Linked DNA regions of Cystobacter fuscus DSM 2262. The protein of the gene in region 1 interacts with the protein of each later gene in a pairwise test. Links are inferred from orthologs where the notes say so. Each region holds a gene or a part of one and is shown on either strand. Other genes may lie near its edges.

The links. The genes of interacting proteins can lie anywhere in the genome.
Region 2: the proteins of lpdA (region 1) and odhB interact in binary tests that used the Escherichia coli proteins (3 or more experiments, as listed by UniProt). The link is inferred for Cystobacter fuscus DSM 2262 from one-to-one orthologs.

Annotation. Positions count from the first base shown.
Region 1 is NZ_ANAH02000008.1:105,059-112,479, reverse strand. What follows is about bases 2,330-5,224. They hold lpdA (dihydrolipoyl dehydrogenase), read left to right. Parts: upstream 2,330-3,025; coding sequence 3,026-4,423; downstream 4,424-5,224. Other genes in these bases: D187_RS15285 (DUF72 domain-containing protein), read right to left, coding at 4,449-5,224; D187_RS15295 (hypothetical protein), read right to left, coding at 2,330-2,950. Outside these bases: D187_RS15305 (ribonuclease R family protein), read right to left, coding at 1-974; D187_RS15300 (hypothetical protein), read right to left, coding at 1,000-1,809; more of D187_RS15295, read right to left, coding at 1,835-2,329; more of D187_RS15285, read right to left, coding at 5,225-5,249; lipA (lipoyl synthase), read left to right, coding at 5,502-6,437; D187_RS15275 (dihydrolipoamide acetyltransferase family protein), read left to right, coding at 6,472-7,421. UniProt on the Escherichia coli protein: Lipoamide dehydrogenase is a component of the glycine cleavage system as well as of the alpha-ketoacid dehydrogenase complexes.
Region 2 is NZ_ANAH02000001.1:741,626-749,098, forward strand. The notes cover bases 2,313-5,311. They hold odhB (2-oxoglutarate dehydrogenase complex dihydrolipoyllysine-residue succinyltransferase), read left to right. Parts: upstream 2,313-3,201; coding sequence 3,202-4,422; downstream 4,423-5,311. Other genes in these bases: D187_RS02870 (2-oxoglutarate dehydrogenase E1 component), read left to right, coding at 2,313-3,212; D187_RS02880 (cold-shock protein), read left to right, coding at 4,573-4,779; D187_RS02885 (S9 family peptidase), read right to left, coding at 4,886-5,311. Outside these bases: enoyl-ACP reductase FabI, read right to left, coding at 1-84; more of D187_RS02870, read left to right, coding at 333-2,312; more of D187_RS02885, read right to left, coding at 5,312-7,099; D187_RS02890 (UPF0489 family protein), read left to right, coding at 7,178-7,473. UniProt on the Escherichia coli protein: E2 component of the 2-oxoglutarate dehydrogenase (OGDH) complex which catalyzes the second step in the conversion of 2-oxoglutarate to succinyl-CoA and CO(2).

The sequences.
Region 1 (7,421 bases):
AACCACGGCATCGCCTCGCGCACCGGGGCCATCGGCTCGGACACCTCGCCCCGATCGAGGTACGCCGCCACCTCGGTGTAGCTCAGCCGCGCCCAGGAGCGCAGCAGGCTCTCGTAGACATCCACCGAGGTGACCCGTCCTTCCGGATCGATGCGCAGCTCCGCCGTGACGCACAGCCGCTCCTCGCCCGGCACCAGGCTGAGCGAGCCCGCCGACAGCGCCTCGGGGAGCATGGGCAGCAGGGTGTCTCCGAGGTACACGTTGGTGGCCCGCTCGCGCGCCTCGCGATCCAGCGCGGAGCCCTCGGGGATGAACTCGGCGGCGTCCGCGATGGAGACGAACAGCCGCAGCGCGCCATCCCCTCCGGCGGGGAGCACGGAGAGGGCGTCATCGATGATGCGGGTGGTGGGCGAGTCCACGGTCACCGTGGGCACCTCGCGCAGATCCCTCCGGCCCTCCCGCGTGAGTGGCCGGGCGAGGACCTGGGGGACCTCGGCGTGGGCCTCCGGGCCGAACTCGCGGCGCAGGCCATGGCGCAGCAGCAGGCGCTCCAGGGCGCGGTCCACTCCGGGCGCGAGCTTGCGCACCAACCGGATCTTGTCCTCGTCGATGCGTCCCACCACCGCGTCGCCGGGCTGGACCTCGACGCCCTCCGTCTCCAGGGGCCACTCGCCCGCGCCCACGTCCCGGTCGGGGTGGAGCAGCACGCGCTCCTCGCGCACCACTACCTCGCCATAGAGCTCCTGGCGGGGCCGGTGCACGAGGGACAAGCCGCTGGCGCTCCACCGGCCGTCCTCCGCGCGGGTGATTCTCGCGGAGACGACATCGTCGGCCAGGTGGTGCTTCAGCTCCTTGGCCGGGATGAAGGCGGAGAGGCCCTCGGAGGTGAGGGTGGGCCGCACGACGAGGAAGCCATGGCCCCGGTGGTGGACGTCGATGTGGCCGGTGACGGTGCGGGAAGTGGGCGAGTCCATGGCTCCGCACCATGTTCCCGCTCCGTCACGGTGTCGAGAGGCCCCGCTCCACCAGGGACACGAGGTCCGCCTGCACACCCAACACCGCGAAGCCGAAGTTGCCCCAGTTGTAGATATCGCGGCGTGTCACGTCCGCGCCGCCCCCGAGGAGTCGCAGTCGCGCGTAGGCATTCACGTCGCCCCGCGTGTTCAGCGGAACACCCAACGTCAGGGCCACGTCGTAGATGCCGCCCGTGGTGTTGCCCACCAGACCAAAGGTGGAGAGCGCGTCGGCCTCCAGCCCCGCCCATACGCGCGAGGGCAGCTCGTAGCGCAGCCGGGTCTTCAGCGCGCCCACCACGCCGATGTCGCTCTCCTGCGAGTAGCGCGAGCCATCCACCGCGCCCCATCCCACCAGGGCGTTGCGGATCTGCACGCTCGCGCCGATGTCCCACTTGAAGCGCTCCCCGTCGATGAGCCGGAAGAGGTAGCTGCCGCGGAACCCATCGAAGAGGTAGCGGCTGTCCACCACGGTGCCCGCGGGGAACACGGTTCCGCGGAAGTCGATGTCCCGCGACAGCGTCGCGCGCGTGGTCACATCGAACGGGGCGTACAGCAGGATGAGGCCATGCCGCGCGCCCAGGCGCGCCTCCACGGCGGCGCGCCAGGTGCGGTAGAGGGTGGCGTTCTGCTGGAGATCCTCGGCCGAATAGGACGTGCCCGAGGCGCCATAGCGGCCGTCGTTCTGGAAGATGGCGGCCGGGCCCGTCTCGTACTCGGCGACGAGCCCGGTGAGGGGACTCGCGGCGAAGGCGGGCATGGACAGAAGGGTCAGGACGAGCAGGGTAGTTCGCATGGTGCCCGCTCCAACGTCTCGGTCCTCAGCGCGTTACACGGATTTCCACGTCGATCAGCGAAAGTGGACTTTTCGTGGGAAAGACACTGAGCGCCTCCACGTTCAGGAGGGCGGCCGGCAGCGCGCACGACTCCCACTGACCGGTGCCTTGGAACTGGCAGACCCTGGGGCGGACGAAGTTCGTCCGCGTGTCCGGGTCGTTCAGCCCCACCTCTTCCTCCACCCGGACCACGGCTCGCAGCACGCCCGGGCCTCGCGCGCGCACGCGCAGGGCTGTCAGGGCTTGGACGGGGGGCTCGAACACCGCGCTCAGCGCGCCGTCCTTGCGCCACCCGGGCGCCTGCTCCGCCACCGGGAGCGTCACGGACGTGGACTCCTGTCCGTCGAAGGCCCGCTCCGCCCCCTCGGGGCCCACGATGCGGTCCGGCTTGAGCACGGCGGTCGTGGTGGTGGGCATCGCCGTCTGGACGAGCGAGGCCAGGGCGGGCACGTCGCCTTGCACCACGACGGCCCGCAGCAGCGGAGAAGACACCTGTCCCTCGCGGGCGCAGACCGGGGTGAGTTGCTCGAGCCAGCTCCTGCGCTCCTGCGTCAGGGGCTCCTCGTCCAGGGCGGCGGGCGCGAGCAGGGCGCGCACCACCTCGGCGCAGGCCTCCCGGGTTCCCGGGCCAGCGTGCTCCAGGTGCCAGAGGGGAAGGGCGGGCGGGGGTGTTGCCCCCCGACTCGAGGCCCTCACCGCGCGGACGACGGCTTGTTCGCAGGGGTTGGCCCCCGAGGGGCAGCGCTGACACAGCACGTCGAGCAGCTCGCGCGCGGGGGCCATTCCGGCGGTCAGCGGGAAGCGGGCATCCAGGGCCGGGCCCAGCTCGCACGCCCGGATGGGCGGGGTGGGGCAGGCGTCCAGCTCCCGTCGGGCCGCGGCAAGGGCCGTGGGGTCCTCGGGCGCCTTGAGGACGCCTTCCAGGGACTTCTCGAGGGTCGGACAGATCGGGGCTTTGAGGGAGGGCGTGGACGGGATGCCGCGGGGCGGCACGGGGACGCCTCCGCCTTCTGGCACCGTGTGGGTGACGTAATAGAGGCGCGCGAAGGCCACCAGGGCGAGCGTCATCAGGAGGAGTGATCGGACGGGGAAGCGTCGCAAGGTGCAAACTCCTTGATTCCAGCCGGGAGGGGTGGTTATCAGCGCCGCGCGGTTACATCCACCCCGGAGGCATTCGTGGCTGAGACTTTCGACGTGGTGATCATCGGTTCGGGCCCGGGGGGTTATGTCGGTGCGATCCGGGCGGCGCAGCTCGGGTTGAAGACGGCCCTCATCGAGAAGGACAAGCGCCTGGGTGGCACGTGCCTCCACCGGGGCTGCATCCCCACCAAGTCGCTGCTCTGGAGCGCCTCGCTCCTGCATCACATCAAGGAAGCGGCGGACTTCGGCATCGAGGTGCCGGCGCCGGTGGTCAACTGGGCCAAGGTCCAGGAGCACAAGCAGAAGGTGGTCACCAAGGGTGCCAACGGCATCGACTACCTGATGAAGAAGAACAAGATCTCGGTCCTCAAGGGCCATGGCCGCATCGCCGGCAAGGGCAAGGTCGAGGTCACCGCCGACGACGGCTCCAAGCAGACGCTGGACACCAAGAACATCATCATCGCGACGGGCTCGGTGCCCAAGTCGCTGCCCAACGTGCAGGTGGATCACCAGCGCGTGCTCAACAGCGACTCCATCCTCACGATTGATCGCATTCCCAAGAGCCTCATCGTCATTGGCGCGGGCGCGGTGGGCTGCGAGTTCGCCTCCGTCTTCAACCACATGGGCACCCAGGTCTCCGTGGTGGAGTACCTGCCGAACCTGCTGCCCATCGAGGACGTGGACGTCTCCAAGGAGTTCGAGAAGCACTTCAAGAAGCGCAAGATCGACGTGCACACCGGCGCCAAGGTGGAGAAGGTGGAGAGCAGCGCCAACGGCGTGAAGCTCACCATGACGGTGGGCACCGAGACGCGCACCATCGAGGCCGAGTACGTCCTGTCCGCCGTGGGCCGCGCCCCGGTGACCGAGGACATCGGTTTGAGCTTCACGTCCATCAAGGCCGACCGGGGCTTCATCAAGACGGACGAGATGATGCGCACCACCGAGCCGAACGTGTACGCGATCGGTGACGTCATCCCCACGCCCATGCTCGCCCACGTGGCCAGCGCCGAGGCGGTGCTCGCGGTGGAGCACATCGCCGGCAAGAAGCCCACGCCCATCAACTACGACCTGACCCCGTCGGCCACCTACTGCTACCCCGAGGTGGCGTCCGTGGGCCTCACGGAGAAGAAGGCCAAGGAGCGGGGCTACGACGTGAAGACGGGCATCTTCCCGTTCTCCGCCGTCACCAAGGCCTCCATCTCCAACGAGGGCATTGGCCTGGTGAAGGTGGTCTCGGACAAGAAGTACGACGAGGTGCTCGGCGTCCACCTGGTGGGCCCGCACGCCACCGAGCTGCTCGCCGAGGCCTGTGTGGCGCTCCGCCTGGAGATCACCACCGAGGAGCTCGCGCACACGATGCACGCCCACCCCACGCTCTCGGAGATCGTGAAGGAAGGCGCCGAGATGACCCTGGGTCACCCGATCCACATCTGAGCCGGGCGCTTCACGCCCGTTTCACTCAGGCCGTCCGAGATGACTCCGTCTCGGGCGGCCGTTGCATGTCCGGGGGCGGGTGCACCGGGACGTGGCCGAGCAGCTCCGCCAGGTCGAACGCATCCAGCAGCGCGTGCCCGTGCAGGTCGTTGTTGAAGTACACCCAGGCGCCGCGTCCCCTCTGGCGCCACGCCTTCAGGTCTCGCGCGACGGGCCGCAGCGCCGCGCGGCCATAGCGCCCGGCGTAGCGAGCCCCCAGGCCGTGGAAGCGCAGGTAGCGGAAGCTGCCGGTGGGGCGGGGCACGGGCACCGGGACGAGGTCGTGCTCGCACAGGGACACGTCCCACCGGTCGAGCACCTCCAGTACCTCGTCGTGGTACCAGGCGGCGTCGCGGAACTCGAAGACGGAGTGGATGCCGCGGGGCAGGGCGGCGAGGAAGCGCTCCAGCCGCTCGGGATCCGGCTTCTTCATGTGCGGCGGGAGTTGCCAGAGCACCGGACCGAGCTTCGGGCCGAAGCGCAGGATGACGCGGAAGAAGCGCTCCAGGCCCTCGCCCACGTCCGTCAGCCGCTTCATGTGGGTGAGGTAGCGGCTGCCCTTGCAGGCGAAGCGGAAGCCCGGAGGCGTCTGCTCGAACCAGCCGTCCACCGCGTCCTCCGTGGGCAGCCGGTAGAAGGAAGCGTTGAGCTCCACGGTGGAGAAGACCTGGGCGTAGTAGGGCAGCCAGCGGCTGGCGGGCAGCCCGGGTGGATAGAACAAAGCCTTCCAGTGCTTGTAGACGTACCCGCTCGTCCCGAGGTGGATGGCCCTCATGCCGCCAAGCATGGACATCGTGAGGGCTGGCTGGTCGGAAGGGCGTGCTCGCCCGCCCGGTGGACGAGCCGCGCATCACCCGGGCCCGCCGGGCTCATGGCCTCGATGCGGGGGCGCGAGTGTTCCGGGGTGGACGCGCGCTGCCTGGAAGCGCGCGTCGCGTTAGAAGGGAGAAGCGTTTGAATCCGCGCGAGAGCTGACATATCGCGTCAAGGCTTCCCGCTTGACCCTGCTTTCGCCCCAACCGTAGAAGGCCCGCGACCCATGGCGACTCCCGATCGTTTCCCCCTGCCCCAGGTAGCCGAATCCACCCGGAAGCCCGAGTGGCTGAAGGTGCGTCTCCCTCACGGCGAGGGGTACGAGCGGGTGAAGTCCATCGTGCGCCGCACGAAGCTGGCCACGGTGTGCGAGGAAGCACGCTGCCCGAACATCGCCGAGTGCTGGGGGGGTGGCACCGCCACGGTGATGCTCATGGGCGAGGTGTGCACGCGCGCGTGCCGCTTCTGCCACGTGAAGGTGGGCGCGCCGCCGCCGTTGGATCCGATGGAGCCCATCCACCTGGCCCAGGCCGTCAAGGAGATGGACCTGGAGTACATCGTGGTCACCTCGGTGAACCGGGATGATCGGCCGGATGGGGGCGCGAGCCACTTCGCCTCGGCCATCCGCGAGCTGCGCCAGCACTCGCCCAAGACGATCGTCGAGGTGCTCATCCCCGACTTCAAGGGCAAGGAGCAGGACCTGGACACCGTGGCCCAGGCCCGGCCGCACGTGGTGGCCCACAACGTGGAGACGGTGGAGCGCCTCACCCCCACCGTGCGCGATCGCCGCGCCACCTACCGCCAGTCGCTCCGGGTGCTCGAGTACCTCAAGAACCGCCCCGAGCGGCTCTACACCAAGAGCTCCGTCATGGTGGGCCTGGGCGAGACGGACGCCGAGCTGGAGCAGACCTTCCGCGACTTGCGCTCGGCGGGCGTGGACGTGCTGACGCTCGGCCAGTACCTCCAGCCCTCGCAGTACCACCTGCGCGTGGAGCGCTTCGTGAGCCCGCCCCAGTTCGAGGCCTACAAGCAGCTCGCCGAGTCCTTCGGCTTCCTCTACGTCGCCTCCGGGCCGCTCGTGCGCTCGAGCTACCGCGCCGCCGAGTTCTTCATGAAGGGCCTCATGGAGCGTGAGCGCCTGGGGCTCGCCAGCGGCACCTGACGCCTTTCTCCCCTCATCCCGAAACGGAACCCGAATGGCGATCTTCGAGTTGAAGCTTCCTGATCTTGGCGAAGGTGTTCAGGAGGGCGAACTGGTCAAGTGGCACGTCAAGGCGGGTGACCTGGTCAAGGAGGACCAGACCCTCGCCGAGGTGATGACGGACAAGGCCACGGTCACCGTTCCCAGCCCCAAGGCCGGCCGGGTCGTGCAGACGCACGGCAAGGAAGGCGAGATGGCGAAGGTGCACCAGCTCCTCGTCACGCTCGAGCTCGAAGGCTCCGCGCCCGCCCAGGCCTCGTCGGGTCATGAGGCTCCGGCGGCCGCTCCCACTCCCGCCGCCGCTCCCGTGGCCGCGGCGGCCAGCGCGGCGCCGGAGGCCGCGTCCTCGTCCAAGGTGCTCGCCACGCCGCTCACCCGCCGCATGGCGCGCGAGCACGGGTTGGATCTCTCGCAGATCGCCGGTTCCGGGCCGCAGGGCCGCGTGATGAAGGCGGACGTGAAGGCGGCCATCGCGGGCGCCTCCTCCTCGCGCAACGAGGTGTCGCCGCCTCCCGCCGCCGCCGCGCGTCCGGCCGCGCCCCCGGTGGTCTCGGGCCGGGCCGACGAGCGCATCCCGCTGCGCGGCCTGCGCAAGAAGATCGCCGAGAAGATGGTGCGCTCGAAGTTCACCGCGCCCCACTTCGGCTTCGTCGAGGAGACGGACGCCACGGAGCTCGTCGCCCTGCGCAAGCGGCTCAACGAGAGCCTGGCCGCCACGGGGGACAAGACGAAGCTGTCCTTCCTGCCCTTCATCGTGAAGGCCGTCATCGCGGCGATGAAGAAGTACCCCCACCTCAACGCGCAGATGGACGAGGCCGCCCAGGAGCTCGTCGTCCGGGGCGAGTTCAACATCGGCATCGCGGTGTCCACCCCCGAGGGGCTCACCGTGCCGGTCCTCAAGAACGCGGACCGGCTCACCCTGCGCGAGCTGGCCGAGGAGATCCT
Region 2 (7,473 bases), on another replicon or contig:
CAGCGCGTGCTCGGCGACCCCGTAGGCGATGGACTGGGGAGTGAGAACTCCGGTGATGAGGAGCTTCTTGCCCTGCAGCAACATGCGAAGGCCTTTCTGACGAAAGAAAGTGAGAGTGCCAGGGGGTTTACCACTCCCCGAGCCCCGGGTAAGCCAGGAACACGTCCGAATCCGGCGACCCCCGGGCCCTCCCGAGGTGAAGTTGTGCTCACGCCGCGCATGAAACCTGCTGTTCCCCGGAAACTCAATCGTAGGCGCGGGCGGGGGCACTCCCAATAAATCTTGCCGAAAACCCCCCAACGGGGCGGCCTTCCAGTAAAAGGCAGCACGCCATGGCGAATTTCCAGGACTCGTATCTTTCTGGCGGAAACATCGACTTCATCGAGGGGCTCTACGCGCGCTACCTCGAGGACGCTTCCAGTGTGGACGCGAGCTGGCGCGAGGTGTTCGAGCGCACCAACGGCGCCGGCCGTCCCATCTTCAACCCCACTCCCATCGAACCCCCCGCCCCCGCGGTGCCGGGCAAGGACGCCAAGGCCGGCAAGGCGGCTCCCGCCGCCGCCCAGGCGCTCGCCCCGCAGACGAGGCCCACGGTGGCCTTCGAGCAGGACATGAAGCTGCAGTCCCGGGTGGATCAGGCGATCTCCGCCTTCCGCCTGCGTGGCCACCTGCGCGCCAACCTGGATCCGCTCGGCCGTCCGCTCCCGCCCATGGAGCACATGGCCGACGTGGGCATGGCGGATGACAAGCACTTCTCCGCCGCCGAGCTCGAGCAGATGGTGGAGAGCTCCAACGTCTTCCCCGAGGCGCGCGTCAAACTCAAGGATCTGCTCGGGCGGCTGCGCCGCACGTACACGGGCTCCATCGGCGTGGAGTTCATGCAGATGCTCGACAGCGAGCGGCGCCGCTGGCTGATGAAGCGCATGGAGTACACCGAGAACCGCACCGACTTCCCGGTGGAGGAGCAGCGCCACATCCTCACCAAGCTGTCCTACGCCGAGGGCTTCGAGAACTTCCTGCACACCAAGTACATCGGCGCCAAGCGCTTCGCGCTCGATGGCGGCGAGGCGCTCGTGCCCATGATGGACGCGCTGCTCGAGGTGGGTGGTGGCATGGGTCTCAAGGAGGTCGTCATCGGCATGGCCCACCGCGGCCGCCTCAACGTGCTGACGAACATCCTGGGCAAGAAGCCGGATCAGATCTTCAGCGAGTTCGACGGTCCGCAGGATCCCAAGAAGCACATGGGCCGGGGCGACGTGAAGTACCACATGGGCTTCAGCTCGGACCACACCACGCGCAGCGGCCAGGGCATCCACCTGTCGCTGGCCTTCAACCCCAGCCACCTCGAGGCGGTCAACCCGGTGGTGGAGGGGCGCGTGCGCGCCAAGCAGGACCGCAGCGGAGATGGCTCGCGCACCCGGGTGATGCCGGTGCTCATCCACGGCGACGCGGCCTTCATCGGCCAGGGCGTGGTGGCCGAGACGCTCAACCTCTCGCGGCTGCAGGGCTACGAGACGGGCGGCACCGTGCACCTGGTCATCAACAACCAGGTGGGCTTCACGACCGACCCCGAGGAGTCGCGCAGCTCCATCTACTCCACCGCGCTCGCGCAGATGCTCGACGTGCCCGTCTTCCACGTGAACGGGGACGACCCCGAGGCGTGCGTCCACATCGGGCGGCTGGCGGCCGAGTACCGGCAGACGTTCAAGAGCGACGTGGTCGTCGACCTCGTGTGCTACCGGCGCTACGGGCACAACGAGGGCGATGAGCCGTCGTTCACCCAGCCGGAGATGTACGAGATCATCCGCAAGCACCCGACCGTGCGCACGCTCTACGCGCAGCAGCTCGCCAGCCAGGGCCGGGTGTCCGCCGAGGAGGCCGACACCCTCAAGCAGCGCTGCCTGCAGGAGTTCGACGCGGCGCTCACCCGCGCCCGCGCGGAGAGCCAGTTCAAGGAGCCCAACGCGCTCGACGGCCTGTGGAAGCCCTACAAGGGCGGACTCGAGGCGAGCGTGCCCGAGGTGCGCACCGCGGTGGACAAGGAGACCCTGCGCGGCATGCTCGGCAAGCTGGCCCACGTCCCCGAGGGCTTCAACATCCACCGCGACGTGGAGCGCACGGTCATCAAGAAGCGCCAGACCATGGTGCAGACCGAGGAGCTGCAGTGGAGCGAGGGCGAGTCGCTCGCCTACGCCACCCTGCTGTCCGAGGGCTACGTCGTCCGGCTGAGCGGCCAGGACGTGGAGCGCGGCACCTTCAGCCACCGCCACGCCGTGCTCCACGACGTGCAGACGGGCAAGGAGTTCGTGCCGCTGAGCCAGTTCCCCACCGGCAAGGCCCGCTTCGACATCCACAACAGCCCGCTGTCGGAGATGGGCGTGCTGGGCTTCGAGTACGGCTACAGCCTGGACGTGCCGGACGGCCTCACCATCTGGGAGGCCCAGTTCGGTGACTTCGCCAACGGCGCGCAGATCATCATCGACCAGTTCATCGCCGCGGGTGAGAGCAAGTGGCGGCGGCTCAGCGGCATCACGCTGCTGTTGCCCCACGGCTACGAGGGCCAGGGCCCCGAGCACTCCAGCGCCCGGCTCGAGCGCTTCCTGAACCTGTCGGCCGAGGACAACATCCAGGTCGTCTACCCCACCACGCCCGCGCAGATCTTCCACCTGCTGCGCCGCCAGGTGCTGCGCCCCCTGCGCAAGCCGCTCGTGATCATGTCGCCCAAGAGCATGCTGCGTCTGCCCGAGGCGACCAGCAAGCTGGACGAGCTCGCCACGGGCTCCTTCCAGGAGGTCATCGCGGACAAGGTGGACCCCGCGGGCGTGACGCGGCTGCTGTTGTGCTCGGGCAAGGTCTACTACGACCTCGTCAAGGAGCGCGACGCGCGCAAGGACACCTCCATCGCCATCGTGCGCGTGGAGCAGCTCTACCCCTTCCCCTTCGACGAACTGTCGGGCCTGCTGGCGAAGATGCCCAAGCTCACCGAGCTGTTCTGGGTCCAGGAGGAGCCACGCAACTCGGGTGCCTGGCACTTCATCTTCCCCCGCCTGCACGACCTCGTCGCCACCCGGGGACAGAACCCGGTGAAGTTGGGCTACATCGGCCGCGCGGAGGCCGCCAGCCCCGCCACCGGCTTCACCCAGACGCACAAACTTGAGCAGCAGCTCATCGTGGAGGAAGCCATCCTCCGAGGAACCAAGAATGGCCGTTGAATTGAAAGTCCCGCCCCTGGGCGAGTCCATCACGGAAGCCGTCGTCGGCAAGTGGAACAAGAAGAAGGGTGAGTCCGTCTCCGTGGACGAGCCCCTCGTCGTCCTGGAGACCGACAAGGTCACCATCGACGTGCCCGCCCCCGCCGCCGGCGCCATCGCCACCATCGCCTTCAAGGAAGGCGACAAGGTGCGCGTGGGTGATGTGCTCGGCACCATCGAGGCCGGTGGCGCCAGCGCCTCGGCTCCCGCGCCGCAGCAGGCCGCCGCTCCCGCTCCCGCTCCCGCCGCCGCGCCGGCCCCGAGCGCCGCCGCCGACACGCGCATCACGCCCACCGCCCGGAAGATCGTCGAGGAGAACAACCTCGACGTCGCCCAGCTCAAGGGCAGCGGCACCGGTGGCCGCATCATGAAGGAGGACGCGCTCGGTCAGCTCAGCCGTCCGGCCTCCGAGGCCCCCGCGCCCGCGCGCGCTCCGGCCCCCGCCGCTCCCTCCGGCCCCCGCCCCCGCGCGGACCGCGAGGAGCGCGTGAAGATGACGCCCCTGCGCCGCCGCGTCGCCGAGCGCCTGCTCCAGGCCCAGTCCAACGCCGCCATCCTCACCACCTTCAACGAGGTGGACATGGGCGAGGTGATGGACCTGCGCAAGCAGTACAACGAGAAGTTCCAGGCCAAGCACGGCGTGAAGCTCGGCTTCATGAGCTTCTTCGTGCGCGCCGCCATCGAGGCGCTCAAGACCTTCCCCCAGGTCAACGCGGAGATCGAGGGCGAGGACGTCGTCTTCAAGCGCTACTACGACATCGGCGTGGCGGTGAGCGGCGCGCGCGGACTCGTGGTCCCCGTGCTGCGCGACGCCGACACCCTGTCGCTCGCCGACATGGAGAAGAAGATCGGTGACTTCGGCGTCCGCGCCAAGAACGACAAGCTCACCCTGAGCGATCTGCAGGGCGGCACCTTCACCATCTCCAACGGGGGCACCTTCGGCTCCATGCTCTCCACCCCCATCCTCAACCCGCCCCAGACGGGCATCCTGGGGATGCACAACATCGTGGAGCGCCCCGTGGCCCGCAACGGCCAGGTCGTCATCCGGCCCATCATGTACCTCGCCCTCTCCTACGACCATCGCCTCATCGATGGCCGCGAGGCGGTGCAGTTCCTCGTGCGCATCAAGGACTGCATCGAGGATCCCACTCGGCTCCTGCTGGAAATTTGAAACAACGTCAGACGCCACTAGTCTGGAAAACGGGGCAACCGACTAGACAGCCCTTCGGCTGCCCGCCAAAAATATCCAGAGTCACCCGACGGACGGGGGACGGGCAACGAACCGGTCTCGATGGGACCGGTTCCTGACGAGGAAGCATCCATGGCAACTGGCACCGTGAAGTGGTTCAACGACGCGAAGGGTTTCGGATTCATCGTGCAGGACGCGGGGGGTGAGGACGTGTTCTGTCACCACACCGCGATCAACATGGATGGCTTCCGCACCCTCGCCGAGGGGCAGAAGGTGGAGTTCGAGGTGTCGCGCGGCCCCAAGGGCCTGCAGGCGCAGAACGTGCGCGCCGCCACCTGAAAGCCCTCAGCCACTGCTCACGGCAGGTGGCCTGAAGACAGAAGGCCCGGCCCCTCGAGAGAGGAGCCGGGCCTTCTGCTTTCCACGCGCGAGGGGAGGCGGCCGCCTAGCGCTGGAGGTGGCGCTTGAAGTGGCCCATCACCCACTCGTACTGGCGCTGGGTGACGAGCGGATCCGGCACCATGTGCGTCAGCCCGCTGAGCGGAAGCAGCTCGTGGTACTTGCCCGCGCGGAAGAGCGCGTCGGACAGCTTGAGCGTGTGGAAGAAGTACACGTTGTCATCCGCGGTGCCGTGGATGAGCAGCAGCGGGGAGATGGGCTTGTCCTCGGCGCGCGCGTAGGTGAGCAGCGAGCTCTTCTCGTAGGCCTCGGGGTGCTGCTGCGGCAGCCCCAGGTAGCGCTCGGTGTAGTGGGTGTCGTAGTCGAGCCAGTCCACCACGGGCGCCCCGGACACGGCCGCCTTGAAGACGTCCGGACGCTTGAGCGCGGCGAGCGCGGCCATGTAGCCACCGAAGCTCCAGCCCTCGATGCCCACGCGCGCCTCGTCCACCTCGGGCACCGCGGCGGCGAGCGCGTGGACGGCACTGGCCTGGTCCTCCAGCGTCACGGCGGAGAAGTCCAGGTGCACCGCGCGCTGCCACTGCGCGCCCCTGAGCGGCGTGCCCCGGCCATCGAAGCGGGCGATGAGGAAGCCCTGGTCCGCCATCCACTGCGACAGCAGGTGCGGCGCCATGCTCTTGTGGACGACGGTGACGGTGGGGCCCGCGTACACCTCGACGATGACGGGCAGCTTCTCCCCCGGCTTCGCGTCCCGCGGGCGCACCAGCGAGGACTGGAACATCAACGGGCCCAGCTCGCGGAACTCCACGCGCGGCGTGAAGGGCGGCTCCACGGCCACCGAGGGCAGCTCCCCCACCCGCGAGCCGTCCGCGCGCGCCACGTAGGTGCGCGGCATGGACGTGGGGCTCGAGTGGGTGAAGAGCAGCAGCGCGCCCGACTTGGACACCGTCCCCGTCTCCACGGCCTCGCCCGTGGTGCCCGGGCGCACCTGCTCCGGGGCCCCGCCGTCCTTCACGCGCCACAGGTAGCTCTCCGAGGGGTTGGGCCCGCCGTTGAAGTAGAGCGCGCCCTCCTTCTCCACGTAGCGCACGAACTCGCGCAGGCCCGCCTCCGGCTTCACGAGCGAGCGCGTGAGGGCGCCGTCCGCGCCGCGCAGCTCCACCTCGGGACCACCGTTGCGCTCCGTGTACCAGAGGAAGCCCGAGCCATCCTCGAGCCACTGCGGGAACGACTGATCCAGCTCGAGCCAGGCGTCATCCTTCTCCGTGAGCAGCTCGCGCGTGGTGCCGTTGGCCGGATCCACCGCGAGCAGCTTCTGCTCCGTCTGGGTGCGGTTCTGCACGAGCAGCGTGAGCGGCCCCTTCTTCGGCCACACCACCGTGGCGAGGTACGGGTAGGCCTGCGCGTCCCACTTCACCCAGACCGTGTTGCCCCCCCCGACGGGGATGACGCCCAGGCGCACCTTGGCGTTCTCCTTGCCCGGACGGGGATAGGCCGGGGTGTCCGCGCCCCGCTCGGGGTGCATCACGTCGATGAGCGAGAGCTTCTCCACGCCCGAGGTGTCCGACTCCGTATAGGCGATGAAGCGCGCGTCCGGGCTCCACCACCAGCCGGAGTAGCGGCGCATCTCCTCCTGGGCGACGAACTCGGCCAGGCCATGGGTGAGCAGGGGCGTGCCCCCCTTGGTGACCCGGCGCTCCGTGTTGGAGGCCAGCTCCAGGCGGTACACGTCGTTGTCGCGCACGTACGCCACGTGCTTGCCGTCCGGGGAGAAGCGCGGATCCACGACGCCCGCGCCCGTCTTGAGCTCCAGGGACTTTCCGCTCGCGCGCTCCACCAGGTAGAGCTTGCCGGACAGCGGCACGAGGATGTTCGAGCCGTCCTCGGACAGCTGGTACGAGGTGAAGCCCCGGGCGCTCACGCGCATGCGCTCGCGGCGGGCCTTCTCCTCGGGGGACAGGGTCTCCTCGGCCCCATTGAGGATGGACTCGGGGGTGAGCACCTCCCGGGCCTCGCCGCTCGCCACGTCGAAGGCGAACAGCGTCTGGATGGGCGCGCGGGGCTGGCCGCGCAGGAAGAGCACGGTCTTCTCGTCGGGGGTGATGCGGGCGGCCAGCGGACGGCCACTCATGAAGCGGCGCGTCTCGGCGTAGTCACGCAGGAAGGTGTCGGGGACGGAGGGCATGGGCTTGGTCGGGGGGTGCTGGGTCAGTGCGGGAGCACAGGAGACGAGCAACGCGGCGGCGAGCAGGAGTCGCATGGGAGCAAGGCGCATGGGAAGCAGGGCCATTCTTCCTTTGGGGGGAAAGGCGCGCGCAGCCTACACTCCCGTCGGCTCATGGACGATTCCCAGCGACACCTGCGTCTGGCGGGCATCATCCGGCTGGCGCTCGGTGGCGGGCGGGGGCCGAGAGATGCCTACGTGTTCGATCCGCACCGGCTGGCGCTCCCCGCCTGGGCCTGTGCCCTGGGCGAGGACGGACCCCCGGCGCTGCTCGTGACGTTGGACCGGCACCTGGACCTCGTGGTGCCGGCGGCGCCCGCGGCGGTGCCGGATCGCTCCGCGGGACTGCGCGCGCTGGATGAACACGCGCGCTGGCACCTCGACGTGCGCAACTACGATCACGTGCTGGC